DNA from 4 places in the Planomonospora sp. ID91781 genome. Region 4 is predicted to be linked to each of the others. Evidence: riboswitches for the same ligand, from Rfam matches in the RefSeq annotation. Region 4 holds a riboswitch; each other region holds the start of a gene.

Region 1 (7,191 bases), 300 kb from region 4:
GACCGCCTTGACCGCCTGCATCCGGCGGCGGGCGGCCATGGAGCCGCTGGCGTCGACGGCGAACAGCACCAGGTTGCCCTCGCGGCCCTCCCGTACGGCCTCGCGCAGGTCGCCGCGGCGCACCAGCAGGCCCGGACCGGTCCGGCCGCGCTCCCGCTGGTACGGCGCGGCGGCCAGGACGGTCGCCGGCAGGTGGAGGGAGGCGGGGCGCCCCTCGGGGGCGCGGGCACCGGTGGTCCGCCCGAGGGGCGTCCTGGCCCGCGACCGCCGTCCCGGTGCTCCGGCTCCGACGCCGGGCACGGTGAACAGCCGGGCCCTGCGGGCCGGGCCGGCCTCGGCCACCTGCTCCGGTGCCGCGTCGCCGCTCCCCGCTCCGGAGGAGGACCCGGCCGCCGGGCCGGGGTCCGCCGTACCGGACCGCGGCGTGCCGGGTCCGCCGGGCGGCGGGGTGCCGCAGTCGGGCCCGCCGGGCGGGTCCGCGGACGCGCCGCCGGACGGTGCTCCGTCCGCGCCGGGACCGGAGGCCCGGCTCCCGTCCGCCCCGCCGGAGGGTCCGGAGCCGTCGGGACCGCCGGAGTCCCGGCCGCCCCCTCCTGCGCCGCCGTCCGGTTCGTCGGCAGGTCCGCCGCCCGGCCCCCCGCCCGGTCCGCCATCAGGCCCGTCGCCGGGTCCGCCGTCCGGTTCGTCGTCGGAGATCGCGTCGAGGAGGTCGTCGAGCCTGGACTCGTCCAGGCCGGGTGCGTCGAAGGGGTCGCGGCGGCGACGGTGCGGGAGAGCGAGCCGGGCCGCCTCGCGGACGTCGGCCGCGGTGACCTCGGTACGGCCCTGCCAGGCGGCGTGCGCGATGGCGGCGCTCGCCGTGACGAGGTCGGCGCGCAGGCCGTCCACCTCGAAGCCCGCGCAGACGGCGGCGATCCGCCGCAGCGCGGAGTCCGGCAGCGCCACCCGGGCGACCCGGGCCCGCGCCTCGGCGATCCGCGCGGCCAGGGCCGCCTCCTGCCCGGTCCAGGCCGCGGCGAAGGCCTCCGGGTCCGCGTCGTAGGCCAGGCGGCGGCGCACCACCTCGGCCCGCTCGTCCACCTCCCGCGACGCCCTGACCTCGACGGTGAGGCCGAACCGGTCGAGGAGCTGCGGGCGCAGCTCGCCCTCCTCGGGGTTCATGGTCCCCACCAGCAGGAAGCGGGCGGCGTGCCGTACCGACACGCCCTCGCGCTCGACGTAGCAGGTGCCGAGCGCGGCCGCGTCGAGGAGCAGGTCGACCAGGTGGTCGTGGAGCAGGTTGACCTCGTCGACGTAGAGCACGCCGCGGTGGGCGGCGGCCAGCAGGCCCGGTTCGAAGGCCTTCACTCCCTCGGTGAGGGCGCGTTCGAGGTCGAGGGAGCCGGCGAGGCGGTCCTCGGCGGCGCCGACGGGCAGCTCCACCAGCCGGGCGGGGCGGACCGCCGCATCGCCCGGCTCCGGCCCTGACGACCGGTGAGGACCGGGGCGGACGGCCGCCGCATCGGGCTCCGGCCCGGACGGCCCACGGGAATCGTGGGGCCCGTCGGGGCAGCGGGGGTCGGGGGCGGCTGGGTCGCAGGAGAAGCGGCAGCCGCGCACGACCTCGACGGGCGGCAGCAGCGCGGCCAGCGCCCGCACGATCGTGGACTTGGCGGTGCCCTTCTCCCCCCGGACCAGCACGCCGCCGACGCGCGGGGAGACGGCGTTGAGGACCAGGGCGAGTTTGAGGTCCTCCAGGCCCACGATCGCGGTGAAGGGGTAGTGCGAGTCGCGCACCGTCGGCATCTCCTCGGGGTGAGTCACGCGGGTGGGTCGGGCGGAGCGGGTGACGGCGACGGTTCTGCCCGGCGTCGCCGCGGAGAGCCGACCGGCCACCCGGCGGGGGAAGCCGAGCACGGATTCGCCCCCGTGGGGCGCCTCCGCCGGGTCGGTGAGCCGGGCGGCGAGCTCCGCGGTCCGGCAGTCCCGGCCTCGGCGGGCGTCATGCCGCGTCGGCGGCCGTGGTCCCGGTCGGCGAGGAGCGGGCCGGGCCCGGTCCGCAGGCCGAGCGCCTCGGCCGTCCGCAGGCGCCGCCGTCCGGGCGCCCGCACGGCGGCCGGGCCGTTCCAGCCTGGGCAGCAGCCGCAGGCCGGCGCGGCGCGGTCCCCGCTCGTCGAGTGGTTCGTCCTCCGGGGACGCGGCCCGTGCCGTCGCCGGTGTCGAGGCGTGGCGGAATCCGGCTCACGGGCACCTCCTTCAGGGATTGCGCGTCCCTTTTCGTAGGTCGGTGGCGGCCGGGTGACCTGGCTTCCGTCCCCACAGGGCCGGTTACAGTGGCGCGACCGCACCGGAATCTCACCGGATTTCCCCCGCGCCGCCACAAAACACCCGGAACGTATCCCGGGGCCGCCGCTCCCGTCAATCTCGTAAGATCACGCCCCTCGCCGGGCGGGGCGGATCTGCGCGGCGCCCGCGTCCGCGTCCGGGCGCACATCCGGGTACGCGGAACCGCCCCGTGACCTCGAGGCCCCGGGGCGGTCGCGTGCGGTCGTCCTCCGGCTCCGGTTCCTCACTTCTCGCCGGTGAGGGCGGTGACCAGCTCGGCGGCGGTGCGGCAGCGGTCGAACAGCTCGCCCACGTGGGCCTTGGTGCCGCGCAGCGGCTCCAGGGTCGGGACGCGCTGCAGGGACTCGCGGCCGGGGATGTCGAAGATGACCGAGTCCCAGGAGGCGGCGGCGACCGCCTCGCTGTACTGGCTCAGGCAGCGGCCGCGGAAGTAGGCGCGGGTGTCGCTGGGCGGCACCTCGACGGCGCGCTGCACCTCCTCCTCGGTCACCAGCCGCTGCATCCGGCCCCGGGCGACCAGGCGGTTGTACAGGCCCCGGTCGGGGCGGATGTCGGAGTACTGCAGGTCGACGAGCTGCAGGCGCGGGTGCGACCAGGGCAGCCCGTCGCGGGTCCGGTAGCCCTCCAGGAGCTCCAGCTTGGCGACCCAGTCGAGCTCCCCGGACAGCTGCATCGGGTCCTCGGCCAGGCGGGTCAGCACGGACTCCCAGCGGTCCAGGACGTCCTTGGTGGGCTCGTCCATGCCGTTGCCGCTGCGGGTCTCGGCGTACTTTCTGGCCAGCTCGAGGTATTCCATCTGGAGCTGGACGGCCGTCAGCCTCCGGCCGTCGCGCATCTTGATCTCGTACTTCAGCGTGGGGTCGTGGGAGACCGCGCGCAGCGCCTGGACGGGGTTCTCCACGGCGAGGTCGCGCGTGAAGTAGCCGTCCTCGATCATGGCGAGGACCAGCGCGGTGGAGCCCAGCTTCAGGTAGGTGGAGATCTCCGACATGTTGGCGTCGCCGATGATGACGTGCAGGCGCCGGTACTTCTCCGGGTCGGCGTGCGGCTCGTCGCGGGTGTTGATGATCGGCCGCTTGAGCGTGGTCTCCAGGCCGACCTCGACCTCGAAGAAGTCGGCCCGCTGGCTGATCTGGAAGCCCTCGCCGCGCGAGTCCTGGCCGATGCCGACGCGGCCGGCGCCGGTGACCACCTGCCGGGAGACGAAGAACGGGGTCAGGTGCCTGACGATGTCGGCGAACGGCGTGGCCCGCCGCATCAGGTAGTTCTCGTGGCAGCCGTAGGAGGCGCCCTTGTTGTCGGTGTTGTTCTTGTAGAGCTGGATCGGCGCGTTGGTCGGGATCGCCGAGGCGCGCAGGGCGGCGTCGTGCATGACCCGCTCACCCGCCTTGTCCCAGAGCACCGCGGCCCTGGGGTTGGTGCACTCCGGCGTGGAGTATTCGGGATGGGCGTGGTCGACGTACAGCCGCGCTCCGTTGGTGAGGATCACGTTGGCCAGCCCGAGGTCCTCGTCGGTGAGCTGGCTCGCGTCGGCCACCTCCCTGGCGAGGTCGAAACCCCGCGCGTCGCGCAGGGGGTTCTCCTCCTCGAAGTCCCACCGCGCCCGCCGCGCCCGGGCCGCCGAGGCGGCCAGATAGGCGTTGACGACCTGGGAGGAGGTCACCATCGCGTTGGCCCCCGGCTGTCCGGGCACGGAGATGCCGTACTCGGTCTCGATGCCCATCACCCGCCGTACCGTCATGCGCACCCTCTGTTCATCCGGGGCTGTCTTGTCCGCCGTATATATCCCCGAGCCTAGACCCTTCACTATGCCCAGTGCTTGGACAGTTATGGCACCGAGGCCTTCCGGTCCAGCGGCGGCACCTCCGGCGAGGGTTCGGCGGGGACCGGGAGGGGGCCGGCGGTACGGCGCCGCCGGCGTGCCTTCACGAACTCCTGGACGGGCCGCTCGGCCACCCGGTAGACGGCGTAGGAGAAGGCCATCGTGGCCAGGACCGTGACCAGGGCGGTCAGCCAGGGCGGCAGCGTGTCGTGCAGCGCGGGGACGATCAGGACGGCCCCCGCGGTGTGGAACAGGTAGACCGGGTAGGTGATCGCACCCAGGACGACCAGGCCGCGCCAGCGCAGCCACCCCAGCCAGCCCAGCGCCACCATGGCCATGAGCGCGTAGAAGGCCACCACGGTGGCGACGATCGCCCAGTCGGGCACGGGCATCGCGGCGTAGCCGACCAGGTCGATCCGGCCGTGCACGCGGTTCAGTGCGGCGTCGACGGCCAGGCCGCCGCTGATGCCGGCCGTGCACCACAGGACGAGGCGGGGGCCGTAACGGGTCATGAGGTAGAAGGACATGCCGCCGACGAAGTAGGCCGCGTACTTGGGCATCACGATCAGGTCGACCCAGTGGTTCTCGACGCCCGTGAAAGCGGAGAGGCCCGCGGCGGCCAGCCAGACGCCCATGAAGACCAGGCAGCGGCCCAGCGTCGCCCCGAAGACCACCAGCACGGAGATGAGCAGGTAGAAGCGGAGCTCGACCCAGAGCGACCAGTAGACGCCGGTGGCGTCCTGGACCTCGAACAGGCGCTGGAGCATGGTCAGGTTCGCCAGGTACTCCCCCGCCTCCAGCTTGGGGTCCAGCGCCTCGGCGGCGGTCAGGCCGTACAGTGCGGCGGTGACGCCGACGCTGATCCAGTAGGCCGGGTAGAGCCGCACGAACCGGGAGAGCGCGAACGCGCCGAGTCCGCGGCCCCAGATGCTCATCAGGATGACGAATCCGCTGATCATGAAGAACAGCTCGACGCCCAGGATGCCGAGCCCGGAGACCGTGGAGATCGCCGGGAAGAGCTCGGCCGGCGTCTCCCCCCACACCGAGCGGAACGCGATGAAGTAGTGGAAGGCCAGCACCGCCAAGGCGGCGACGAAACGCAGGAGGTCCAGCTCGGCGAGGCGGCCGCTTCCCCGTGCCGCTTCGCGGGACCCCGCTCCGGTCAACGGACGACCGGTCCGGAATGTTCACGCACGCCCCTTGGACGGTAGATCACTCCTTTGGGTTCCCCGGGGCGGGTTTTGCTTCTGTGACGATTGCGAGAAGAGGGACCCGGGCAGGCGGCCGGACGCGGAACGGCGCGGCCCCCGGGGTGGGGAGCCGCGCCGTCCGCGGGTGCCGGTTAGAGGTACTGACCGGTGTTGGCCACCGTGTCGATGGACCGGCCGGCCTCGGTGCCCTGCTTTCCGGAGACCAGGGTGCGGATGTAGACGATCCGCTCGCCCTTCTTTCCGGAGATGCGGGCCCAGTCGTCGGGGTTGGTGGTGTTGGGCAGGTCCTCGTTCTCGGAGAACTCGTCCACGCAGGCGGCCAGCAGGTGGCTGATCCGCAGGCCCTTCTGACCGGAGTCGAGGAACTGCTTGATCGCCATCTTCTTGGCCCGGTCGACGATGTTCTGGATCATCGCGCCTGAGTTGAAGTCCTTGAAGTACAGGACCTCCTTGTCACCGTTGGCGTAGGTGACCTCCAGGAAGCGGTTCTCCTCGCTCTCGGTGTACATCCGCTCGACCACCCGCTGGATCATGCCCGCGATGGTGCCCTCCCGGCTGTCGCCGTGCTCGGCGAGGTCCTCGGGGTGGAGCGGGAGCTCCGCCGTGAGGTACTTCGAGAAGATGTCCTTGGCCGCCTCGGCGTCCGGCCGCTCGATCTTGATCTTGACGTCCAGGCGGCCGGGCCGCAGGATCGCCGGGTCGATCATGTCCTCGCGGTTGGAGGCGCCGATGACGATGACGTTCTCCAGGCCCTCGACTCCGTCGATCTCGGAGAGGAGCTGGGGGACGATCGTGTTCTCGACGTCGGAGGAGACGCCCGAGCCGCGGGTCCGGAAGATCGAGTCCATCTCGTCGAAGAACACGATCACCGGGGTGCCCTCGGAGGCCTTCTCGCGGGCCCGCTGGAAGACCAGGCGGATGTGCCGCTCGGTCTCGCCGACGTACTTGTTGAGAAGCTCGGGACCCTTGATGTTGAGGAAGAAGCTCTTGCCGGACTGGCCGGTCTTCTCCGCCACCTGCTTGGCGAGGGAGTTGGCGACGGCCTTGGCGATGAGCGTCTTGCCGCAGCCGGGCGGGCCGTACAGCAGCACGCCCTTGGGCGGGCGGAGCTTGTGCTCGCGGAAGAGGTCGGCGTGCAGGTAGGGCAGCTCGATCGCGTCCCGGATCTGCTCGATCTGCCGCATGAGCCCGCCGATCTCCTCGTAGGAGATGTCGGGCACCTCCTCCAGGACGAGCTCCTCGACCTCGGACTTGGGGATGCGCTCGTAGACGTAGCCCGAGCGCGGCTCCAGCAGCAGGGAGTCGCCGGCCCGGATCGGCTGGTCGAGCAGCGACTCGGCCAGCTTCACCACCCGCTCCTCGTCGGCGTGCGAGATGACCAGCGCGCGCTGGCCGTCCTCCAGGAGCTCCTTGAGCATCACGATCTCGCCGACGTCCTCGAAGCCCAGGGCCTCGACGACGTTGAGCGCCTCGTTGAGCATGACCTCCTGGCCGCGCTTCAGCTGCTCGGCGTCCACCGCCGGGCTGACGTTCACGCGGAGCTTGCGCCCGCCGGTGAAGACCTCCACCGTGCCGTCGTCCCTGGCCTCCAGGAAGACGCCGAACCCGGACGGCGGCTGCGCCAGCCGGTCGACCTCCTCCTTGAGCGCGACGATCTGGTCCCTGGCTTCCTTGATGGTCGCGACCAGACGCTCGTTGTGGCCGGTGACGGCCGCTAGTTTCGCCTGTGCCTCGTGGAGATGCTCTTCGAGGACCCTGGCCTGCCGGGGAGACTCCGTCAGCTTCCGACGCAGCGCGGTGATCTCCTCCTGCAGGAAGGCGACCTGTGTTGTG
Region 2 (7,191 bases), 710 kb from region 4:
CATCGTCAACACCGTCGGCAGCGCCATCGCCCGCGAGTGCGACGGCGGCGTCTACCTGCACGCCGGACCTGAGGTCTCCGTCGCCAGCACCAAGGCGTTCACCTCGACCGCGGTGGCCTTCGCGCTGCTGGCCCTGCACCTGGGCCGGGTGCGCGACCTGTCGCCGGCCGACGGCCGCCGGATCTGCGAGGGGCTGCGCGCGCTGCCCGACCAGATCAAGGAGATCCTCGCCCTGGAGCCGCAGGTCAAGGAACTGGCCGAGAAGTACGCCGACTCGCCGAGCATCATGTTCGTCGGCCGCGTCCGGGGCTACCCGGTGGCGCGCGAGGGCGCGCAGAAGCTCAAGGAGATCTCCTACGTGCACGCCGAGGCCTATCCGGCCAGCGAGCTCAAGCACGGCCCGCTGGCGCTGATCGGCCCGGAGATGCCGACCGTGGCGATCGTCCCCGACGACGAGCTGCTGGACAAGAACCTCACCACGCTGGGGGAGATCCGTGCGCGCGGCGGGCGGGTGCTGATGGTCGGCCACCGCGTCGCCGACCCCAAGCTGGCCGACGACTGCCTGGTCGTGCCCAAGAACGAGGTCGAGCTGGACCCGATCCTGCTGGGCATCCCGCTCCAGCTCTTCGCCTACCACGCCGCCGTCGCCCTGGAGCGGGACGTGGACAAGCCCCGGAACCTGGCCAAGAGCGTCACGGTGGAGTAGCCGGAACGCTGCGCCCGCTACGTCCCGTTCTGTGGCGGAAAGTAATGGTGCTGTAACCTAGAGTGCCAAGGGCACCCTGGGAAAGGGGCACCTATGCACCGTAGGCGGTTTTTCTGGATCACCGCGGGGATCGCGGTCGCCGCGGCGGGATGCGGGACGACGGGCGGCGCCGGACCTCCGGTGCCGGAGAGGTTGTCGGTCATCGCGCCCGCGGCCCGCGGGCGCGAGGCCGACCGGGTGGCCCGGGCGCTGGCGTCGGCGCTGACCGGCGACGGACTGGCCCGGACGGTCGAGGTGGAGAACCACCCGGGCGGGGCCGGGGCCGCCGCCCTCGCGGCCCTCGCCGCGTCGCGGACCTCCGGTGCGCCGTTCACCCGCGAGGGCGGGCTGCTGGTGGCCGGGATGCCGATGGTCGCCGGGGCGGAGACGTCCGGCGCCGCCCCGCTGGCCGAGTCCGCCACCCCGCTGGCCCGCCTGGTCGGCGAGTGGGCGGCGCTGGCGGTCTCCGCCGACTCGCGGCTGCGCTCCTTCGAGGACTTCGCCGCCCGGCTCCGCCGGGACCCCGCCGGGCTGGTGGTCGGCGGCCGGGCGGCCGGCGGCCCGGACCACGTCCTCTACGGCATGATCGGCAAGTGCCTGGGCGTGGACGCCCGCCTCCTCGAGTACACCGGGTACGCCGGGGCCGACCAGGCCGTCGAGGCGCTCGGCGGCGGATGGGCCGCCGCGATTCTGGCCCCGGCCCGCGTCCTGGCCGCCGGGCTCGCCTCGGGACGCCTGCGCGTGCTGGCGGTCTCCTCCCGCGAACGGATCGACGGGATCGAGGCGCCGACGCTCATGGAGCTGGAGGTCCGGCTGGAGTACGCCGACTGGCGCGGGCTGCTCGGCCCGGGGGAGATGAGCGCCGAGGACCGCGAGGCCGCCGTCGCGCTCTGCGACCGGATCGACGCCTCCCCGCGCTGGCGGGAACTGTGCGCGCGCCAGGGCTGGGAACGCGTGTACCTCAGCGGCGACGACTTCCGGCAGTGGCTCGCCACCGAGACCGAGCGCACCCGGGGCGTGCTCTACGAACTCGGGCTGCTGGGCTCGTCCGACACAAATTGTAGGGCCGGTTGCGCGATCCGCCCCTAGATGTAGGATCCTCCTCGTTGCTGGTTCGCCCCTGGCGGGGCGAGGAAAGAGGGAACCCGGTGCGATTCCGGGACTGCCCCGCAGCGGTGAACGGGAACGACCGCCGTCAGAGGCACTGGGGAGACCTGGGAAGCGACGGCCAGTAGGAAGCGCACGAACACGCCCGTGAGTCCGAAGACCTGCCGGTGACGCGTGGAAGGGGAGCCGGACCGGGCTCCGGGACGCCCGAGGGCGGTCCGGACCGCCCGGTGGGCGGCCCCGGCCACGCAAGCGGTCCAGGGCTTCGAGGGAGGGCCCGCGGACGAGGCGGTTCCCGCATGCCCTTCCTGCGGCCGGGATCCGCCCTCCGACGCGCGCCCGTTCCTCGAGAGCCGTACACACGGGGAATTCCAGCGCGCGAGGGGTGGCACGTGACACAGACCATGGCAGAGGCCGCGATCGGCACGGCGGGTGACGCGGCGGGCGGCGCGACCGGCACGGTGGTGACCGGCACGGCGGGTGACGCGGCGGGCGGCGCGGCGGGCGGTACGACGGCCGGCGCCGTACCGGGGGCGGGAACCGGCCCGGACGCCCGCCGGCTGGCCATCGAGGAGGCCGCCGCCCGGGTGATCACCGACCCGGAGAACTCCAGGACCGCCGCCGGGCTGCTGGACGGGCTGATCGCCGACGAGGCCGCCGAGCACGGCGTCCGGACCTTCTCGGAATCCGTCGCCGCCACCCACGCGGCCGGACTGGTCGCCGACCGGCTGGCGGAGTTCGTCGCGGCCAACGCGGCGGAGCTGGACGCGCTGGTCCGCGAGGAGACCCGGTTCGAGTACTTCGGCCTGCGCACGGTCTACGACCGCTACCTGCTGCGCCACCCGGAGACCCGCAAGGTCCTGGAGCGCCCGCAGCACTTCTTCCTCCGGGTGGCCTGCGGCCTGTCGGAGACGGTGGCCGAGGCCGCCGAGCTGTACGGCCTCATGACCACGCTGTCCTACCTGCCGAGCTCGCCGACCCTGTTCAACTCCGGCGCCCGCCGCCCGCAGCTGTCGTCGTGCTTCCTGCTCGACTCGCCGCGCGACGAGCTGGAGGCCATCTACGAGCGCTACGGGCAGGTCGCGCGCCTGTCGAAGTACGCCGGGGGGATCGGCATCGCCTGGACCCGGGTGCGCTCGCGGGGCTCGCTGATCCGGGGCACCAACGGCCACTCCAACGGCATCGTGCCGTGGCTGCGCACGCTGGACTCCAGCGTCGCCGCGGTCAACCAGGGCGGCCGGCGCAAGGGCGCCGCCTGCGTCTACCTGGAGACCTGGCACGCCGACATCGAGGAGTTCCTGGAACTGCGCGACAACACCGGCGAGGACGCCCGCCGCACCCACAACCTCAACCTGGCCAACTGGGTGCCGGACGAGTTCATGCGCCGGGTCGAGGCGGACGCGGCATGGTCGCTGTTCGACCCCAAGGACGTCCCGCACCTCACCGACCTGTACGGCGCCGCCTTCGACGCCGCCTACCGGGCCGCCGAGGAGGCCGGGCTGGCCGTGCGGCGGATCCCGGCCCGGACCCTCTACGGCCGGATGATGCGGACCCTGGCCCAGACCGGCAACGGCTGGATGACCTTCAAGGACGCGGCCAACCGCACCTCCAACCAGACCGCCCGCCCCGAGAACGTCATCCACCTGTCCAACCTCTGCACCGAGATCCTCGAGGTCACCAGCGACGCCGAGACGGCCGTCTGCAACCTCGGCTCGGTGAACCTGGCCGCCCACCTGGCCGGGGACGGGGTCGACTGGGAGCGGCTGCGCCGCACCGTCCGCACCGCCGTGCGGTTCCTGGACCGCACCATCGACCTGGGCTTCTACCCGACGCCCGAGGCCGAGGCGGCCAACCGCCGGTGGCGGCCGATCGGGCTGGGCGTGATGGGCCTGGCCGACGTGTTCTTCGCGCTGCGCCTGCCGTTCGACTCGCCGGAGGCGCTGGAGCTGTCCACCCGGATCGCCGAGGAGATCGCGCTCGCCGCCTACGGCACCTCCGCCGACCTGGCCGCCGAGCGGGGCCGGCACCCCTCCTACGGCGAGACCCGGGCCGCGGACGGGGTGCTCCACCCCGACCACTACGGCGACGGCCACAGCGACGGCCGCAGCGGCGGTCACGGGGCCTCCCGGTCCGCCGCGCGCTCGCCCGAGTGGGCCGCGCTGCGGGAGCGGATCGCGGAGACCGGCCTGCGCAACTCCCTGCTGATCGCGATCGCGCCGACCGCCACGATCGCCTCCATCGCCGGCTGCTACGAGTGCATCGAGCCGCAGGTCTCCAACGTCTTCAAGCGCGAGACCCTGTCGGGCGAGTTCCTCCAGGTCAACCGCTACCTGGTCCGCGACCTGCAGGCGCGCGGGCTGTGGAACGAGCGGATCCGGGACGCGATCAAGCGGGCCGACGGCTCGGTCCAGGACATCCCGGAGATCCCCGCCGACCTCAAGGTCCTGTACCGGACCGCCTGGGAGCTGCCGCAGAAGGCGCTGATCGACCTGGCCGCCGCGCGCACGCCGTACGTCGACCAGGCGCAGTCGCTGAACCTCTTCATGGCCACCCCGACCATCGGCAAGCTCTCCTCGATGTACGCCTACGCCTGGAAGTCGGGCCTGAAGACCACCTACTACCTGCGCTCGCGCCCCGCGACGCGGATCGCCCAGACCACCGTGGCCGCCGCCCCGGGCGCGCCCGCGCCCGCCGCGGTCGCCGACCCCGAGGCCGTCGCGTGCTCCCTGGAGAACCCCGAGGTCTGCGACGCCTGCCAGTAGGCCCGCCCGGCGCCCCGCCGCGACCCGACGCGCCCTGCCGCGCCTTCGTGCCTTTCCGCGCCTTTCCGTGCCTTTCCACGGCCCGGCGCGCGATCCGGCGACCTCACGCACGACCTCACGCACGACCCGACGACGACACGGAGACATCCAGCATGCTGCTCGACCCCGGCATGGACCTGACCCTGCGGCCCATGCGCTACCCGGACTTCTACGAGCGCTACCGGGCCGCCATCCGCAACACCTGGACGGTGGAGGAGGTGGACCTGAACTCCGACCTCGCCGACCTGGCGAAGATGACGGACCAGGAGCGCCACCTGATCAACCGGCTCGTGGCGTTCTTCGCCACCGGCGACTCGATCGTGGCCAACAACCTGGTCCTCAACCTCTACCAGCACGTCAACGCCCCCGAGGCCCGGCTCTACCTCAGCCGCCAGCTGTTCGAGGAGGCCGTGCACGTCCAGTTCTACCTGACGCTGCTCGACACCTACCTGCCCGACCACGACGAGCGGGTCAAGGCCTTCGCCGCGGTCGAGCACATCCCGTCGATCAGGGACAAGGCCGAGTTCTGCTTCCGCTGGATCGACTCGCTCGGCGGGCTGGACCGGCTGGAGACGAGGGAGGACCGCCGCGCCTTCCTGCTCAACCTGATCTGCTTCGCCGCCTGCATCGAGGGCCTGTTCTTCTACGGCGCCTTCGCCTACGTCTACTGGTTCCGCTCCCGCGGCCTGCTCGGCGGCCTGGCCACCGGGACGAACTGGGTGTTCCGCGACGAGTCCATGCACATGGAGTTCGCCTTCAGCGTGGTGGACACCGTGCGAGCGGAGGAGCCCGGTCTCTTCGACGACGAGCTCGCCGCGCAGGTCGTCCGGATGATGGAGGAGGCGGTCGCGGCCGAACTGGCCTTCGCCGCCGACCTGTGCGGCGACGGCCTGCCCGGGATGGGCGTCGAGGCGATGCGGGGCTACCTGGAGTACGTGGCCGACCAGCGCCTGGCCCGGCTCGGCATGCCCGTCCGGTACGGCACCGCCAACCCGTTCGCCTTCATGGAGCTGCAGGACGTGCAGGAGCTGGCGAACTTCTTCGAGCGCCGGGTTTCTGCGTATCAGGTGGCCGTCGAGGGGAATGTCACATTCGACGAGGACTTCTGATTATGGGCCAGCCATAGGGGAAACCTCTCGCCGGTAAAAAGTCGACGAGGGGGGACGCCGTCCGTGATGGACTGGATCATCATGCTGGTCGCCGTACTGGCCGCGGTCGCGGCCGTGGAGGTGGTGAGGCGGGTGCTGCGCTCACGACTGATCGGGGAGAAGTGGGTCCTCGCCGGCCCGCTGGTGCGGCGCTGCACCTGGCCCGCGTTCGCCACGGCCGCCGTGGTCGCGGCCTACACGGTCTACGAGCCGGGTGCCATGGCCGACGGCGAGGCCAACCAGAACATCCAGCGGCTGCTCAGCCTGGCGATGATCGCCTCCATCACGTGGCTGGTCATCCAGGCCGCCTACGCGGTGACCGACGTCGTGCTGGAGCGGCTGCTCAAGGTCGAGGGCGAGCGCAACCTGCGGGCCCGGCGCATCCGCACCCAGATCGCGCTGGTCCGCCGGGTCGCCTCGGCGGTGGTCGTCGTGGTCGCGCTGGGCGCGATGCTCTTCACCTTCCCGCAGATGCGCGCGCTGGGCGCCGGACTGCTCGCCTCCGCCGGCATCGCGGGCGTGGTCGCGGGCATCGCGGCCCAGTCGACGCTCGGCAACCTGCTCGCGGGACTGCAGCTCGCCTTCAGTGACGCGATCCGGCTGGACGACGTGGTCGTGGTGGAGAACGAGTGGGGCCGGATCGAGGAGCTGACCCTCACCTACGTGGTCCTGCGCCTGTGGGACGAGCGCCGGCTGGTCCTGCCCGTCTCCTACTTCACCACCAACCCGTTCCAGAACTGGACCCGGCACGGCAGCCGGGTGATCGGCCACGTGATGTTCCGGGTCGACTGGTCGGTCCCGGTGGACGAGCTGCGCACCGAGCTCTACCACGCGCTGCGCGAGCACCCCCTGTGGGACCAGAAGGACTGGGTGCTCCAGGTCACCGACGTCCTGCCCAACGGCCTGGTGGAGCTGCGCGCGCTGATGAGCGCCGCCGACTCCGCCAGCGCCTGGGACCTCAAGTGCGACATGCGCGAGCACCTGGTGAGGTTCGTCCGGGAGAAGTACCCCGAGTCGCTGCCCCGCTTCCGGGTCGAGACCTCCGCCTGAGGGCCTTTCCTACGCCTCGCCGGCCGGCTGGTGCTCGGCGCAGTCCACCCGCAGGGCGGCGTCCCCGAAGGGCGTGTCGAGCAGGCGGCAGTGGTGCGGCAGGTCCGGGTCGTCGTGCGCGGCGCGGGCGAAGAAGCGGCAGGTCACGCAGGTCCGGGCGACTGCGAGCACGCCGGTCCCGTGGAGGCGGGCCACGAGGTCGAGCAGGAAGCGCAGGGTGGCGGCCTTGTCGGCCTCCGGGGCGCCGCCCAGCCAGGCGGTGACGGGATCGGACCAGTGCGCCAGCTCGCCGGCGAGTCTCCGGCCGGCGTCGGTCAGCAGGAGGACGTGGCTGCGCCGG
Region 3 (7,191 bases), on a different contig from region 4:
CCCCAGCCCGGCACGGCGTCCGCGGGAGCGCCGAGGGGGACCCGCAGCCGCCTGGTGATGACGAGGCCCTCCAGGGCGAGGCTTTCCGGCGTGGGGTCTTCCGGCGGGAGGTTTTCCAGGGCGTCCACGGATGCACCTTATAGGCGAATACGTGAGGTGATTATTGGTTTTCTCCTGGTGCGCTCTGCCGCCGCGGCGGGCACCCCGGCCGGGGCTTCACGGCTTGCGGGCGACCCCGCAGAACTGGGAGACCTCTTCGGGCTCGCCCCAGGGCTCGGCCTCGGCACGCCATCTCGAGCAGGACACCACGCCGGGCTCCAGGAGCTCCAGCCCGTCGAAGAACGTCGCCAGGTGACGGCGGTCGCGGGCCACGATCGGGGTGCCGCCCCGCTCCATGAACCGCCGCATCGCCTCGTGCATGGCGTCACCGTGGACCTCGGCCGTGGCGTGCGCGATCGCCAGGTAACTGCCGGAGGGCAGGGCGTCGACCAGCTCCTGTACGATCTTCCCCGCCTCGGCGTCGTCGACGATGTGGTGCAGGATGCCCAGCAGCATCAGCGCGACGGGTTCGGTGAAGTCGAGCGTCTGCGCGGCGACCCGCAGGATGTGCTGCGGGTCGCGCAGGTCGGCCTCGATGTACTGGGTGCGGCCCTCGGGCGTGCCGGCGAGCAGGGCGCGGGCGTGCGCCAGGACGATCGGGTCGTTGTCGACGTAGACGACCCGGCACTCCGGGGCGATCCGCTGCGCGACCTCGTGGGTGTTGTCGGCGGTGGGCAGGCCCGTGCCGATGTCGAGGAACTGGCGGATGCCCGCCTCGCCCGCCAGGTGCCGTACGGCCCGGCCCAGGAACGCCCGGTCGGCCCGGGCCGCTTCGACGATGCCCGGGATGAGCTGCTTGACCATCTCCCCGGCCTCGCGGTCGGCCGGGTGGTGGTCCTTGCCGCCCAGCCAGTAGTTCCAGATGCGGGCCGAGTGCGGCCGGTCGAGGCCGAGGTCGCGCGGAGCGCCGGATTCGCGGGGGGTGTTCATGGGCCAGGTCCATTCATGCGGGGGTTCGCGCCGAACATGACCGCCTTAGTCGATCATGTCCGCTCGGGCCGCGGCAAGGCCCCATCCGGGTCCCGCGCCCCGGGTCGATCCGTGTCCTCGCGTCACCACCGTTCGTGCCGGACCGCGGCGCTCAGCGGGGCGCGGCGGCGCCAGCCGTGCCGTTCCAGGTCGGGGGCCGGTTCGACGTGGGTGACCGGTCCCAGGCAGAGCCAGGCCACCGGGCGGATCCCGGACGGGATGCCGAGCAGGCGCCGCACGAACGGCTCGCGGTAGAACGAGACCCAGCCGACGCCCAGGCCCTCGGCGGTGGCCGCCAGCCACAGGTTCTGGATGGCCAGGCAGACCGAGTAGAGGCCGGTGTCGGCGATGGCGTGCCGGCCCAGGACCGCGGGACCGGCGCGTTCGGCGTCGTAGGTGACGACCACCGAGAGGCTCGACTCCAGCACGCCGTCGACCTTGATCCTGGCGAACCGCTCGGCCTCGTCCCCGCTGAGGGACGCCGCGAAGACGGCCCGCTCCCGCTGGACGTGGTCGTGGAAGGCCTGGCGGGTGGCGGGGTCCCGTACCAGGACGAAGTCCCAGGGCTGGGAGAGCCCCACGCTGGGCGCCGCGTGCGCGGCGGCCAGCACGCGGTCGAGGACGTCGCCGGGCACGGGTCCGCCGTTGAACTGGGACCGTACGTCGCGGCGGCGGTGGATGACGTCGTAGATGCCGGTGTTCGCAGGGACGTCGTTCGCAGGGACGTCGTTCGCATAGACGTCGTTCGCAGGGACGTCGTTCACAGGGCAGGCTCCCGCTGCTCTCGTGCCGCCCCTCAGGGGGCGGCGGGTGGAGCGAGGCCGGTCTTCGGACTCTCGGATCAACGCCTGCGCCGTCCGCCTTCCCGGCCTCGAGGCCAGTGGCCGCACGTCTCGTGCGTGGACGGCAGCTCCCCGATCACCGCGGCGGGCCCGTGCCGGAGTCGCACCGGCTTCCCGATTCTCCTCCCGGGGGAGGCACCTCGCGTCAGTTCGTGCCGGACGCGACTGTAGCGCAGTGCGGGAGCGCGATCATGCAGGAGGTGACGACCGCGCCGCCGAACCGGGTGCGGTCGCACCGTCCGCCTCCACGAGACCAGGGGCACACTCGCTCCTCGGTCCCGCGGAGGCGATCTCGGATGGGACGACCTCGTGGAAATCGCGATCAGGGCCCGGAACCGGCCGGTCAGCCGTCCGCCTGCGCCCGGGAGCGCCACAGCAGCCAGACGAAGTACGGCGTGCCGAGCAGCGCGGTGACGAGCCCGGCGGGCACCTGGGCCGGGGCGATGACGGTGCGCCCGAGCGTGTCGGCCAGGCTCACCAGCAGAGCGCCGAGGAGCACGGCCACCGGGAGGACGCGGGCGTGGCCCGCACCGACCAGGGCGCGGGCGGCGTGCGGGGCGATCAGGCCGACGAAGCCGACCACGCCCACGGCGGAGACCGCGGTGGCGGTCAGCAGCACCGAGCCGCCCAGAGCGGCCAGCCGTACCGGTTCCAGGGGGACGCCGAGGACGCGGGGGCTGTCCTCGTCCAGGGAGAGCAGGTCCAGGTCGCGGCGGAGCCAGACGATCAGCGGGAGCACCAGGGCCAGGGCCAGCGCGACCGGGATGAGCTGGGCGGGGACGCGGCCGTAGGTGGAACCGGACAGCCAGGTCAGCGCCATGGCGGTGTTCCAGGGGTCCGCCTTGACGATGATCAGCACGGTGACGGCGGTGCAGGCCGCCTGCACGCCGACGCCGATCAGCACCAGCCGGTCGGAGCTCAGCCCGCCGCGCCACGACAGCAGGTACACCGCGGCGGAGGCGGCCAGGGCCCCGGCGATGGCCGCCGCGAACATCGGCCAGATCCCGGCGAGCGGTGCGAGGGCCAGCAGCGAGACGGCGCCCACGCCCGCACCGGCGGTGACGCCGAGCATGCCCGGCTCGGCCAGCGGGTTGCGGCACACCGCCTGGACGGCCGTGCCCGCGGCGGCCAGCGCGGCGCCGGCGAGCACCGCGGCGAGCACCCGCGGATAGCGCTGATCGAGCACGAAGGTGAGGCCGCGGCCGGTCCGGCCGTTCAGCCAGTTGACCAGGTCGCCGCCCAGGATCCAGGTGTCGCCGCCGAGCATGCCGAGGAAGACCGCTCCGGCGAGCAGGACCGCGCAGGCCGTCACCACGGTCAGGAAGGCGGCGCGCGAGCGGGCCGCGACCCGCACGATCGGCGGCTGGCGGGTCGGCCCGGCGTCCCGGTAGCGGCGGGCCAGCCACACCATCACCGCGGCGCCGAACAGCGAGGTGACCACGCCGGGCGGCACGTCCACGCCCGCCTGCCCGCCGAAGACGGCGCGCAGCCCGATGTCGGAGCCGAGGACGACGAGCACGCCGACGAGGCCCGCCAGCGGAACCGCCGTCCGGTGGCGGTGCACGCCCGGGAGCAGCCTGACGATCACCGGCGCGCACAGGCCCACGAACCCGATGGGGCCCGCGACGGTGACCGCGGCGGCGGCCAGCAGGACGGCCAGGAGCGTGAGCACCAGGCGCAGCCGTCCGACGTTGACGCCGAGCACCGTGGCGGTGTCGTCGCCCAGGGAGAGGATGTCGAGCCTCGGCCCGGCCAGCACGGCGGCGGCCCCGGCCAGCAGGATCAGCGGGCCCAGCTGCGTGACGGCCTCGAGGTCGCTCTGCACGAGCGAGCCGCTGCCCCAGGCGAACAGCCCGTTGGTCTCCTCCTCGAAGAGGATCAGCAGCAGGTTGGTGAGCGAGTGGAGCGCCAGCGCGGTCGCCGAACCCGCCAGGATCAGCCTGGTCGTGCCGGTCCGGCCGCCCGCGGCGAGCGCCATCACCAGGGCGGCCGCGGTCAGGCCGCCCAGCAGGGCGAGCAGGCCCGACAGGAACAGCGGCAGCGTCAGGCCGAAGGCCGCCGCCGCGGCGACCGCGAAGTAGGCGCCGGCGCTGACCGCCAGCGTGTCGGGCGAGGCCATGGGGTTGCGGGAGACGGCCTGCAGCAGCGCGCCCGCCACCCCCAGGGCGACGCCGACGGTGATCCCGGCCAGCAGCCGGGGCAGCCGGGAGGCCAGCAGGATCCGGGCGGCCTCGCCGTCGGTGTCGCCGAACGGCAGCCGGAGCAGATCGAGCGCGCCGATCGACGACGTGCCCTGCGTCACGTGGACCGCGGCGGCCACGACGACCGCCGCCAGCGTCAGGAGGAGCACGCCGGCGCTCCCCAGCCGCCGCAGCGGGGTGGGGGGCGCCGGCGGGGCCTGGAGGGTGGTGCTCAACCGGTGTAGGCCTTCACGAGGGCCTCGGCGTACTGCTTGGAGGACAGCGGTCCGCCGAAGGTCCAGATGCCGTCGGGGAGCTTGACGACCTGCTTCTTCTCGACGAACGGCAGCTTCTTCCAGATGGCGTTCGAGGCCAGCCCGTCGGCGAAGACGTCGGTGCCGTCGGAGGCGTTGTAGAAGAAGCGGGTGTCGGGGTCCTTCAGCGCGGTCAGGCCCTCGACGTCGGTGGCGCCCAGGCCCCACACCGGGTCCACCTCGCCCGTCCAGGCGTTGACCAGGCCGAGCTCGGTGGCGACGTCGGAGACCAGCGCGCCCTTGCCGAACATGCGGATGGAGATCTTGCTGCCGTCCTTCCAGCCGTCGGCCATGGCGAACGGCTTGCCGGCGGCGCCCGCCGCGGCGAGCTTGCTCTTGCCGTCGGCCAGCGCGGCGTCGAAGTCGGCGAGGAGCTTGTCCGCCTCGGCGGTCTTGCCCAGCGCGGTGGCGATCAGCTTGAGGTCGCTCCGCATCCGGCCCAGGTTGTCCTTCGCGTCGCTGCCCTTGAAGGTGATGACGGGGACGAACTTCTCCAGCTGCGGCACCAGCGCGGAGTCGCGCTCGGCCTCCATGACGACCAGGTCGGGCTGGAGCGCGGCGATGGAGTCGACGCTCGGCTCCTGGCGGGTGCCGACGTCCTTGACCGAGGGGTCGAGCTTGGCCGCGGTCACCCAGGTGGCGTAGCCCTTGGTGTCGGCCACCCCGATCGGCATGACGCCGAGGCTGACCACCATCTCGGCCTCGCCCCACTCCAGGGCGACCACCTTGGTGGCGGGGCGGTCGAGGGTGACCTGCTTGCCGCGGCTGTCGGTCACCGTGACGGGGGAGGCGGAGGCGGGGGCCGTGCCGCCGGAGGCGGCCGGTTCGGGAGCGGCGGTCTCGGTGGTGCCGCAGGCGGCGAGCACGGCGGCGGCGGCCACGGCCACGAGGGCGGTGCGCAGGGGGTTCATGGTGTTCCTGTCAGGTTGTGGCGGGGACGCTTCTGGTGTGCCGGCCGATCGGCCGGGTGGACACCGTCCCCGTCCTCGGGTCGTGCGTGACCTCGATGCGGATGCCGTACACCTCGGTGAGCAGGTCCTCGGTGAGGACCTCGGCGGGCGGCCCGTCGGCCCGGACGCGGCCTCCGTGCAGCAGGACGACGTGGTCGGCCAGCTCGGCGGCCTGGTTCAGGTCGTGCAGGACGACGCCGACGGCCACGTCGTGGCCGTCGGCCAGGTCGCGCACCAGATCCAGCAGCTCGATCTGGTAGCGCAGGTCCAGGAAGGTGGTGGGCTCGTCCAGGAGCAGGACGCCGGTGTCCTGCGCCAGGCAGGTGGCCAGCCACACGCGCTGCAGCTCGCCGCCGGACAGCTCGTCCGCCGCGCGGTCGGCCATCGCGGTGACGCCGGTGAGCTCCATCGCCCTGGCGACCGCGGCGTCCCCCTCGGGGTCGCCCGCCCGCCACCGGCCCCGGTAGGGGTGCCTGCCGTACCCGATGACGTCCCGGACCCGCACGCCGGAGGGCGTGGGGCGGCTCTGCGCCAGCAGCGTGACCCGCTTGGCGAACTCCCGGGCCGACATGTCCAGCGCGGACACGTCGTCGGCCAGCGTCACCGTGCCCGCCTCCGGCCGGTGCAGCCGGGCCAGCGCCCGCAGCAGGGTGGACTTGCCGCTGCCGTTGGGGCCCACCAGGGCCGTCACGAGTCCACGCCGCAGGGTGATGCGGCCGTTCTCGACGACGGTGGCGCCGTGGTAGCCCAGACGCAGGTCGGCTCCACGCAGCGAGATCTTCTCGGTCACGGAGATTAGGTTAGGCTTACCTAGATAAATGTCAACTTTCAACTATTTCGATCATGTTTCAGTGGTCCGGTGACGGCCGTCGGCGCGGCCCGTCACGGCGGGGACGGCCTGCCCATGAAGCGCTCGCCCGCCGCCTCGACGCGCCGGATCTCGGCGCGGAAGAAGCGGGCCAGCTCGGCGCAGGCGGCGGGGTCGACCGGGCCTCCCTCGCGGGCGGGCAGGTCCGGGTAGGGGCTGCCGAGGACGAAGATGTTCTCGTCGTTGTAGTTGTTGGCGGGCGCGGTGTAGTTGAAGGACCCGGCGACGACGACCGCCTCGTCGATCACCATGAGCTTGTGGTGGAGCTTGCCGAAGGCGGGCTCGCGCCTCGGGAAGTACAGCTCGATGCCGGCGCGGTCCAGGTCGTGCGTGGCCGCCCAGGCCTGCGCGCCCTGGCCGGGGTCCATCACCCCGGTGACGGTACGGCCCGCCGCGGCCAGAGCGATCATGGCGTCGTCGATGCCGGACGAGCCGGAGAAGGTGAAGATGGCGAAGTCGACGCGCGCGGTGGCCTTGAGCATCTGCTTCATGATCTCCAGTTCGGGCGCGTGGTCGGGGGCGAACAGCACCTTCACCGGCACCCCGCCGAGGCTGTAGGCGGCGGGGACCTTGCCGTGGGCGCCCCGGCCGAACCGCCCCTCGCGCAGCTGGTCGAACTCGGCGGTGTACACCCGGCAGATCCGCGGGTCGTGGAATACCACGACGTGGTTGAGGTTGCGGTGGCAGTCGGTGCCGGTGAAGTTCGCCGATCCCGACAGGATCGCCGACGTGGGCAGGGCGCGTTCGCGGTGGTCGCGGATGACGAACTTCTGGTGGAAGATCGCCGGGTTGTAGTCCGCCTTCACGTCGACGTTGCAGCGCAGCAGCGCGGCCAGGATCCTCCGGTTCGGCTCCAGGCTCCGCGTCCCGGCCTCCTCGCCCCACTGGACCCGGTGGCGGGCCGCGGCCTCGTCCTCGCCGGGCCGCACGGTGACGGCCGGCGGCCTCGCGGAGACCAGGTAGTCCTGC
Region 4 (7,191 bases):
CACTGATCGCTGGCGGGACGTGGCGGGGAGTGGGTTAATGCGTAACGCCAGATGATGTGACGTTACGGGGGCGTTGTGATGCGATGCCACAGTTGCGGTGGGGCGCTGCCGCCGCGCACGGGGCGGCAGCGCCGGTCCTCGGTGTACTGCCGCGGGCGACGCTGCGCGAGCATCTGCCCCGGCACCGGGCGCAGTGGACGGCCCCGGCGGCGCCGAGCCGGGACGAGCGGGTGATCCTGCAGCGGTACATGGACGCGGCCGACCGGGCCGACGACGCCGCCGTGGCCGAGCTGCTGCGCCAGGACGCGCTGGTGACGATGCCGCCGGGCCCGCTCTGGGTCGCGGGCCGGGATGCGATCGAGGACGCGCTGGCGCGGACGTACGGCCCGGCCTCGCCGGCCTACTTCGGGCGCTGGCGGCACCTGCCCACCCGGGCGAACGGCCGGCCGGCCGCGGCGGGGTACGTGCAGCGGCCGGGCACCGCGGTGTACCGCGCAGGTGCTGGACGTGCTGCGGATCGAGAACGGGATGATCGCCGAGATCACCGCGTTCGAGTCGCACCTGTTCCCCGCGTTCGGCCTGCCGCTGACGTTGTCGGCGGCGACCGGGGACTGAGCGGCGACCGGACGGGCGGAGGCGCCGGCGAGCCGCGATCTGCTACCGCCGCGGCTCCGGGGCCCCAAGGAGGCGCACGACCCTGCCGACGACGCTCCCGGCGGGAGCGTAGCCGAAATGGCGGGAGTCCAGGCTGTGGCCGGCGTTGTCACCGAGCAGGACCAGGCATCCGTCGGGGACCGCCGTCTCGCCCGCCCGGGCGGGCACCGAGACCGGGCGGGGGTCGCCGGGCACGGCGGCGACCCGCTTGATCATCCAGTCCGCCCGCGTGCCGGGACCGGACGCCTGACTCCGGACGGCGCCCGGGCCCGGCGCGGGCGCCGCGTGCCGTCCGGACGGAGTGCCGGAGTGAACGCCGGGGAAAGTGAAGGCGTCGGCCACGACGACGTCACCGGTGCGCAACCGGCCGGCGGCGACCCGCCGCACCAGCACCCTGTCGCCCTCCCGGTAGGAGGGGCGCATGCTGCCGCCGCGGACGTGCACCGCCAGCAGGTTCCGGCGCACCCAGACCAGGACGGCCACCACGGCCGCCGGTGCCGTGAGCAGCGGCACCAGCACCGGCCAGGACAGGCCGCTCACAGCCCCGCCTTCCTGCGCAGCAGCTCCAGGATGTCCGTGGCCGGGTCCTGCGGTTCGGCATAGCCCTCGGCCTGCATGCGGAACAGGTCCGCGTAGATGCCGCCCAGCGCCATCAGCTCGCCGTGACCGCCGCGCTCGGCGACCACCCCGTCCTCCAGCACGATCAGGACGTCGGCCTCCCGCACGGTGTTGAGCCGGTGGGAGATGAGCACGTTGGTGCGGCCCGCCCGGCGCTCCCGCAGGGTCCGGTGGATCCGGTACTCGGCCTCGGCGTCCAGGCCGGAGCTGGGCTCGTCCAGGATCATCAGGTCGTGTTCCGCCCGCAGGTGCGCCCGGGCCAGCGCCAGGCGCTGCCACTGGCCTCCCGACAGGGCGACCCCGGCCTCCTCGCCGCTCCCGTCGGCGGCGCCCTCGGCGTCGTCGCCCTGGAAGAAGATCCGCGAGAGCAGGGTGTCGTAGGAGCGGGGCAGCGCGGTGACGAAGCCGTGGGCTCCGGCGTCCCTGGCCGCCGCGGTGATGCGGTCGGGGTCGCGCAACCGGGACAGGTCCCCCAGGCCGATGTTCTCGGCGGCCGTCAGGTCGTACTCCATGTAGTCCTGGAAGACCGCGCCGATGCGGGCGCGCAGCTCGGCCGGGTCCAGGTCCCGCAGGTCGGTCCCGTCCCACAGGATGGCACCGCGCTCCGGGTCGTACATCCGGCAGAGCAGCTTGATCAGGGTGCTCTTGCCGGCGCCGTTGCGGCCGATCAGGCCCACCGTGCGGCCGTGCGGGATGGTCAGGTCGACGCCGCGCAGCACCCACGGCCGGTCCGGGCCGTAGCGGAACCACACGTCCCGGAAGACGATGCCCTGCCGCAGCGGCACGACCGGCCGGGGACGCGCGACGACGGGCAGATCGGGCCCGGCGGACATGACCTGCCGGTAGTGATCGAACAGCAGCAGTTGCTGATGGGACTGGGCGACGCCCTGAACCAGCATCAGCCCCGCCGCCTGTACCCCGACCACCGCGGCCACCAGCAGGGAGACGTCGCCCAGGGTGATGCGGCCCGCGACCGCGTCCAGCACCGCCCAGACCAGCGCTCCGCCCGCCACCGCCGCGCCCAGCAGCCCGGTCAGCCCCTGCGCTCTCAGCTGGCGCAGGTCCATCCGCCGGTTCTCCCCGTCGGACCTGCGCCGCTGGTCCGACATGCGCCCGCGCAGGTACGCGCCGATCCCGAACAGCCGGATCTCCTTGGCCGCCTGGGGGTCGGTGAGCAGGTTCCGGTAGAACATCTCCCGGCGTTCCACCGGGCTCAGCCGCCAGTGGAGGGAGGCCCTGCGGCGGGCCAGCCACATCTCGGTGGACAGCACCGGTACGGCGGAGACCAGCACCAGCACCGGCATCCACGGTGAGACGACCAGCAGAGAACCGAGGAATCCCAGGCCGGTGATGACGGCTCCGGCGACGGACAACACGCCGGAGACCACCACCCCGGGCGTGGCTCCGCCGTGCTGCAGCGCCATCCGCATCCGGTCCAGGAAGACCGGGTCCTCGAACCTGGCCATCCCCACGAACCGCTCGGCCACGGTGAACAGCCGCTCCTGCGCCAGCAGACCGATCCTGCGCTCGTTCTCCGCCGAGGCGAACCGGGTGACGTGCGGCACCAGACCGGTGAGCAGTCCGGCGACGGCGAGCGCGACACCCAGCCTGAGCGCCCGGCCGGAGTCCGCACCGGTGGTGATGGCGTCCAGGAGCAGTTTGGTCAGCCACGCCGTCACCACCGGCACCAGGGCGGTCAGCAGCGTGAGGGCCGCGAACACAGCCGTGTAAAGGCGGCTCGCCTCCCGGCTCAGCCGCAGGGCCTCGATGATCCCGCGCACCGCCTCAGACCCCCGCCCCGGCGGTCATCACGTCTCGCACAGTGGTCCCGGAGACGCGCACCAGACCGCCGGAGTCGACGAGCGCCATCGCCGGGTAGCCGGTGACGCCGAACGCCCTGCCGACAGGCCCACCGGGCATCTCCTCGATCACCACCGTGGCCACCGGCTCCAGCGCCGCGCGCTTGGCCTCGAGGTCGCGCTCGGCTCCGACCAGCAGGACCAGCACCCCTGCCCCGCTACCGGGGTAGACCTTGGCGAGCTCCAGGAACTCGGGCAGCCGCTCCTCGCACGCCCGGCAGCCCTGAGCGAAGGCGCCGAACAGCACCGTGCCGTCGGCGAGGAACTCCTGGCCGACCGGTCCGCCCCAGGTGGTGCGGGCACGGAAGGCGCCCACCTGCTCCCCGGCCGCGCGCATCACCTGGAAGACGTTCTCGGCACCCGGCCCCGCGGGTACGGCTGACAGCCCCCCGTACCCGCGCAACCGGCGGATCACCGCCACGGTCAGCAGCAGGTTCAGCACGCTCAACGCGCCGGCGGCTCCGGCGCACACCATCATGAGACTGGGCATGGGAGGACACTCCTGTGGTGAGTGGATTCGATCGATGACGGGAAGCCGTGTCCGATGGGCGGCGCCGGTGCCCGGCGCCGTCCGTCTCCGGTGACTCCGGCGAGGGGCCGCACCCGTTTTACGGGTGCGGCCCCTCGCCGCGCCTCCCGATGCGCCCCGCCGTGCCGGTCACCGGCACGGCGGAGCGCGCGTACGCCGCCGGGACGCCGCTCAGGCTGGTCGGCCCCCGGCTGCCCGGTCATCGGAGGGACCCGGCCGGGGCCTCTGGAGCGCGCCCTCCTCGAGCCCGGTCACCCTCCGGTGCGGCATGGCGTGCTAGCAGCTCGACTTCGTGGTCGACCAGAACTTCTCGGTGGCGAAGTCGACGCAGATCTCGGTGATGATCGACCGCTTGGGGCCGCTCGGCGGGATGCTGAAGTTGCACCACTCCTCCGTCGGCCGGGAAATGGAGATGCACTGCTTGGCCATGGCCCGCGCCTCCCCTGCAGGAAGCACGGTGCCCAGCAGCCGGCCGGTGAGCGACTCGATGATGTGAGCCATCCGTTTACCCTCTCTCGGGACCGCCCCTCCCGTCCGGGAGGAGCAGGATTTTCTGACACCGGCAACCGTAGGGAGGCTCTGCATGGAGGCTGCATGGTAACGACATGGTAACGACAGTGTCGATCTCACATCCCGGGCAGGAGCGTGATCCCGCAGTCCGGCGGGCATGTGGGGGCAAGGACAGTCCGGATCGTGCGCATCGGTCCGTTTCGTGTGATGATGGCGCGAAGGCGAGCGCGGACTGAGGAAGCCGGTGTGAATCCGGCGCGGTCCCGCCACTGTGATCGGCGAGCGGATCCCCACCACGCCACCGCCCCTGCCCGGGGTGGGAAGGCGGGGACGAGCAGCGACCCGAGAGCCAGGAGACTCACGCGGTCGCCTCCTCGACGAACTGGGGCGGATCTCCCCGGAGAGGAGCGGGCTCTGGTGTCCGTCGGGCCGGTGGCCACGCCGAGAGGCTTCTCGGCGTTCCCTCTCCCAGATCCGCCCCGTCGTGCAGATCCCGTGAGAGGAACACTTCATGACGGGCAGACGTCCCGCGTCCCTCCTGCTCGCACTCCTGGTGTCCGGAGTGCTGGCCGCCTGCGGCGGCACCCCGGCCGGTGACACCCGGGCCGCCGTTCCGGCGGCCTCCGCGCCCGCGGGTTTCCCGGTCACCCTGGACAACTGCGGCGTGCGGACCACCTACGAGCGGCCGCCGCGGCGGGCGGTCTCGATGAACCAGCACGCCACCGAGGTGATGCTGGCCCTCGGGCTGGAGAAGTCGATGATCGGCACCGCCTATCTCGACGACAAGGTGCTGCCGGAGTACCAGGCGGCCTACGGCGCGATCAAGGTGGTCGCGAAGGAGTATCCCGCTTATGAGGCCCTGCTGGCCGAAGAGCCGGACTTCGTCTACGGCGGTTTCGCCAGCACCTTCGACGAGAAGGAGGGACGCGGCCGGGACGCCCTGCGAAAGGCCGGGATCAAGACGTACCTGAACGTCGAGGAGTGCGCCGAGGGCCCGGTGACCATGGAGCTGATGGACACCGAGATCCGCAACGTCGCGAAGATCTTCGGCGTGCCCGGCCGGGCCGATCAGCTGCTCACCGAGCTGCACACCACCCTGTCCGGAGTACGGGAGAAGCTGGCGGGGGTGGCGCCGGTGAAGCTGTTCGTCTACGACAGCGGGGACAAGACCGCCTTCACCGCCGGCGGCAAGGGCATCGGCAACGAGATCATCACGCTGGCCGGCGCGGAGAACGTCTTCGCCGACCTCGACAAGGTGTGGGGCGACGTCTCCTTCGAGCAGGTCGCCGAGCGCGCTCCCGACTGGATCGTCATCTACGACTACGGCGACCGGTCGGCGGCCGACAAGGAGGAGTTCCTCCTCTCCAACCCGGCGCTCAGGGACGTGCCGGCGATCAAGCACAAGCGGTTCGCGGTGCTGCCGCTGTCGTCGGTGGTGCTCGGGGTCCGGGTGCCGGGGGCGGTCGAGGCGCTGGCCGGGCAGCTGCACGCCGACCGGTTCCGGTGAGCGGGCCGGCTGCAGGCGCCGTGCTCCCCGCTCGGCGCCCGGGACTGCCGTACCCGGTCGTGATCGGCCTGCTGCTCGCGCTGCTGGGCGCGGCGGCCACGGCCGCCATCGCGGCCGGGTCGGTCACGCTCCCGGCGGGGCAGGTCTGGGGCGTCCTGCTGCACCGGGTGCATCCGGCGCTGGCCGAGCCGACCTGGACGGCCGTGCGGGAGACCATCGTGATGGACGTGCGGCTGCCGCGCGTCCTGCTGGCGGCGGTGATCGGCGCAGGCCTGTCGGTGTGCGGCATGGCGCTGCAGGCCCTGGTCCGCAATCCACTGGCCGACCCCATGCTGCTGGGCGTGTCCTCCGGAGCCGGCGTCGGCGCGGTCAGCGTGGTGGTGTTCGGCCTGACCGCGTTCGGCGCGTTCTCCCTGCCCGTCGCCGCGTTCCTCGGAGCCCTGGCAGCCCTGGTGGCGGTGTACCTCCTGGCGCGATCCGGCGGCCGGATGACCACGGTCCGGCTGGTGCTGGCCGGAGTCGCGACGGCCGAGGTGCTCTCGGCCGTGGCCAGCTTCCTGCTGGTCACCTCCAACGACCCGCACAAGACCCAGTCGGCGGTGCGCTGGATGCTGGGCGGCCTGGCCGGGACGACCTGGGCGGTGGTGTGGATCCCGGCCGCCGCCGTGCTGGCCGGCACGGCCGTGCTGGTCGGGGTGTCGCGGCCGCTGAACCTGCTGCTGGCCGGGGAGGAGGCGGCGGCCTCACTCGGGCTGGACGTGCACCGCTTCCGGGCGGCGCTGTTCGTGCTGGTCGCCATGATGATCGGCGCGATCGTCGCGGTCAGCGGGGCCATCGGGTTCGTCGGGCTGATCATGCCGCACGTCGTCCGGCTGCTGATCGGCGCCGACCACCGGCGGGCGCTGCCGGCGACGGCGCTGCTCGGGGCGGCCTTCCTGGTGGCGGCCGACCTGGTGGCCCGGACCCTGATCGCGCCGGAGGAGATCCCGGTGGGGATCATCACCGCGCTGGTCGGCGGGCCGTTCTTCCTGTGGCTGATGCGGAGGCGCTCCAAGTGAGGTTGACCGTGGAGAACGTGTCGGTCCGCGCCGACGGCCGGGACCTGGTCCGCGGGATCTCCCTGGAGGTCGCCGGGGGAGAGGTGCTGGGGCTGGCCGGGCCCAACGGCGCGGGCAAGTCCACGCTGCTGCGCACCCTCTACCGGGCCCGCAGACCCACCTCCGGCCGGGTGCTGCTGGACGGCGAGGACGTCTGGAGGACGCCGCCCGCCTGGCTGGCCCGGCGGCTGGCCGCCGTGCTCCAGGAGAGCGGCGGCGACTTCGAACTCACCGTGTACGACGTCGTCGCCATGGGCCGCACCCCGCACAAACGCGCGTTCGACGGCGACGACGCCTCCGACCGGGAGATCATCGCCGACGCCCTGAACCGGCTCGACGTGGCCGACCTGGCGTACGCGCCGTTCGACCGGCTGTCGGGCGGCGAGAAGCAGCGGGTGCTGATCGCGCGGGCGCTGG

The links. Region 4 has a riboswitch for cobalamin ahead of HS048_RS22430 (ABC transporter substrate-binding protein). Riboswitches for the same ligand answer to the same signal wherever they lie in the genome.
Region 1: another riboswitch for cobalamin. It lies ahead of HS048_RS23815 (VWA domain-containing protein); the one in region 4 lies ahead of HS048_RS22430 (ABC transporter substrate-binding protein).
Region 2: another riboswitch for cobalamin. It lies ahead of HS048_RS25680 (ribonucleoside-diphosphate reductase subunit alpha); the one in region 4 lies ahead of HS048_RS22430 (ABC transporter substrate-binding protein).
Region 3: another riboswitch for cobalamin. It lies ahead of bluB (5,6-dimethylbenzimidazole synthase); the one in region 4 lies ahead of HS048_RS22430 (ABC transporter substrate-binding protein).

The regions. Positions count from the first base shown of each region.
Region 1 is NZ_JABTEY010000002.1:1,005,670-1,012,860, forward strand. Features, by position in the region: gene HS048_RS23815 (VWA domain-containing protein) at 1-1,785, opposite strand, end outside; cobalamin riboswitch at 2,255-2,404, opposite strand; gene dop (depupylase/deamidase Dop) at 2,549-4,066, opposite strand; gene HS048_RS23825 (acyltransferase) at 4,153-5,313, opposite strand; gene arc (proteasome ATPase) at 5,490-7,191, opposite strand, start outside.
Region 2 is NZ_JABTEY010000002.1:1,416,561-1,423,751, reverse strand. Features, by position in the region: gene glmS (glutamine--fructose-6-phosphate transaminase (isomerizing)) at 1-706, shown strand, start outside; gene HS048_RS25685 (tripartite tricarboxylate transporter substrate-binding protein) at 887-1,834, shown strand; cobalamin riboswitch at 1,839-2,036, shown strand; gene HS048_RS25680 (ribonucleoside-diphosphate reductase subunit alpha) at 2,245-4,614, shown strand; gene HS048_RS25675 (ribonucleotide-diphosphate reductase subunit beta) at 4,767-5,762, shown strand; gene HS048_RS25670 (mechanosensitive ion channel family protein) at 5,829-6,851, shown strand; gene HS048_RS25665 (MarR family winged helix-turn-helix transcriptional regulator) at 6,861-7,191, opposite strand, start outside.
Region 3 is NZ_JABTEY010000001.1:2,929,865-2,937,055, forward strand. Features, by position in the region: gene HS048_RS13315 (hypothetical protein) at 1-128, opposite strand, end outside; gene HS048_RS13320 (SAM-dependent methyltransferase) at 217-1,029, opposite strand; gene bluB (5,6-dimethylbenzimidazole synthase) at 1,152-1,832, opposite strand; cobalamin riboswitch at 1,870-2,068, opposite strand; gene HS048_RS13330 (iron ABC transporter permease) at 2,254-4,326, opposite strand; gene HS048_RS13335 (iron-siderophore ABC transporter substrate-binding protein) at 4,323-5,315, opposite strand; gene HS048_RS13340 (ABC transporter ATP-binding protein) at 5,326-6,144, opposite strand; gene HS048_RS13345 (phospholipase D-like domain-containing protein) at 6,237-7,191, opposite strand, start outside.
Region 4 is NZ_JABTEY010000002.1:702,150-709,340, reverse strand. Features, by position in the region: gene HS048_RS22450 (S26 family signal peptidase) at 658-1,194, opposite strand; gene HS048_RS22445 (ABC transporter ATP-binding protein) at 1,191-3,053, opposite strand; gene HS048_RS22440 (hypothetical protein) at 3,058-3,621, opposite strand; gene HS048_RS22435 (hypothetical protein) at 3,937-4,161, opposite strand; cobalamin riboswitch at 4,356-4,551, shown strand; gene HS048_RS22430 (ABC transporter substrate-binding protein) at 4,682-5,677, shown strand; gene HS048_RS22425 (iron ABC transporter permease) at 5,698-6,735, shown strand; gene HS048_RS22420 (ABC transporter ATP-binding protein) at 6,732-7,191, shown strand, end outside.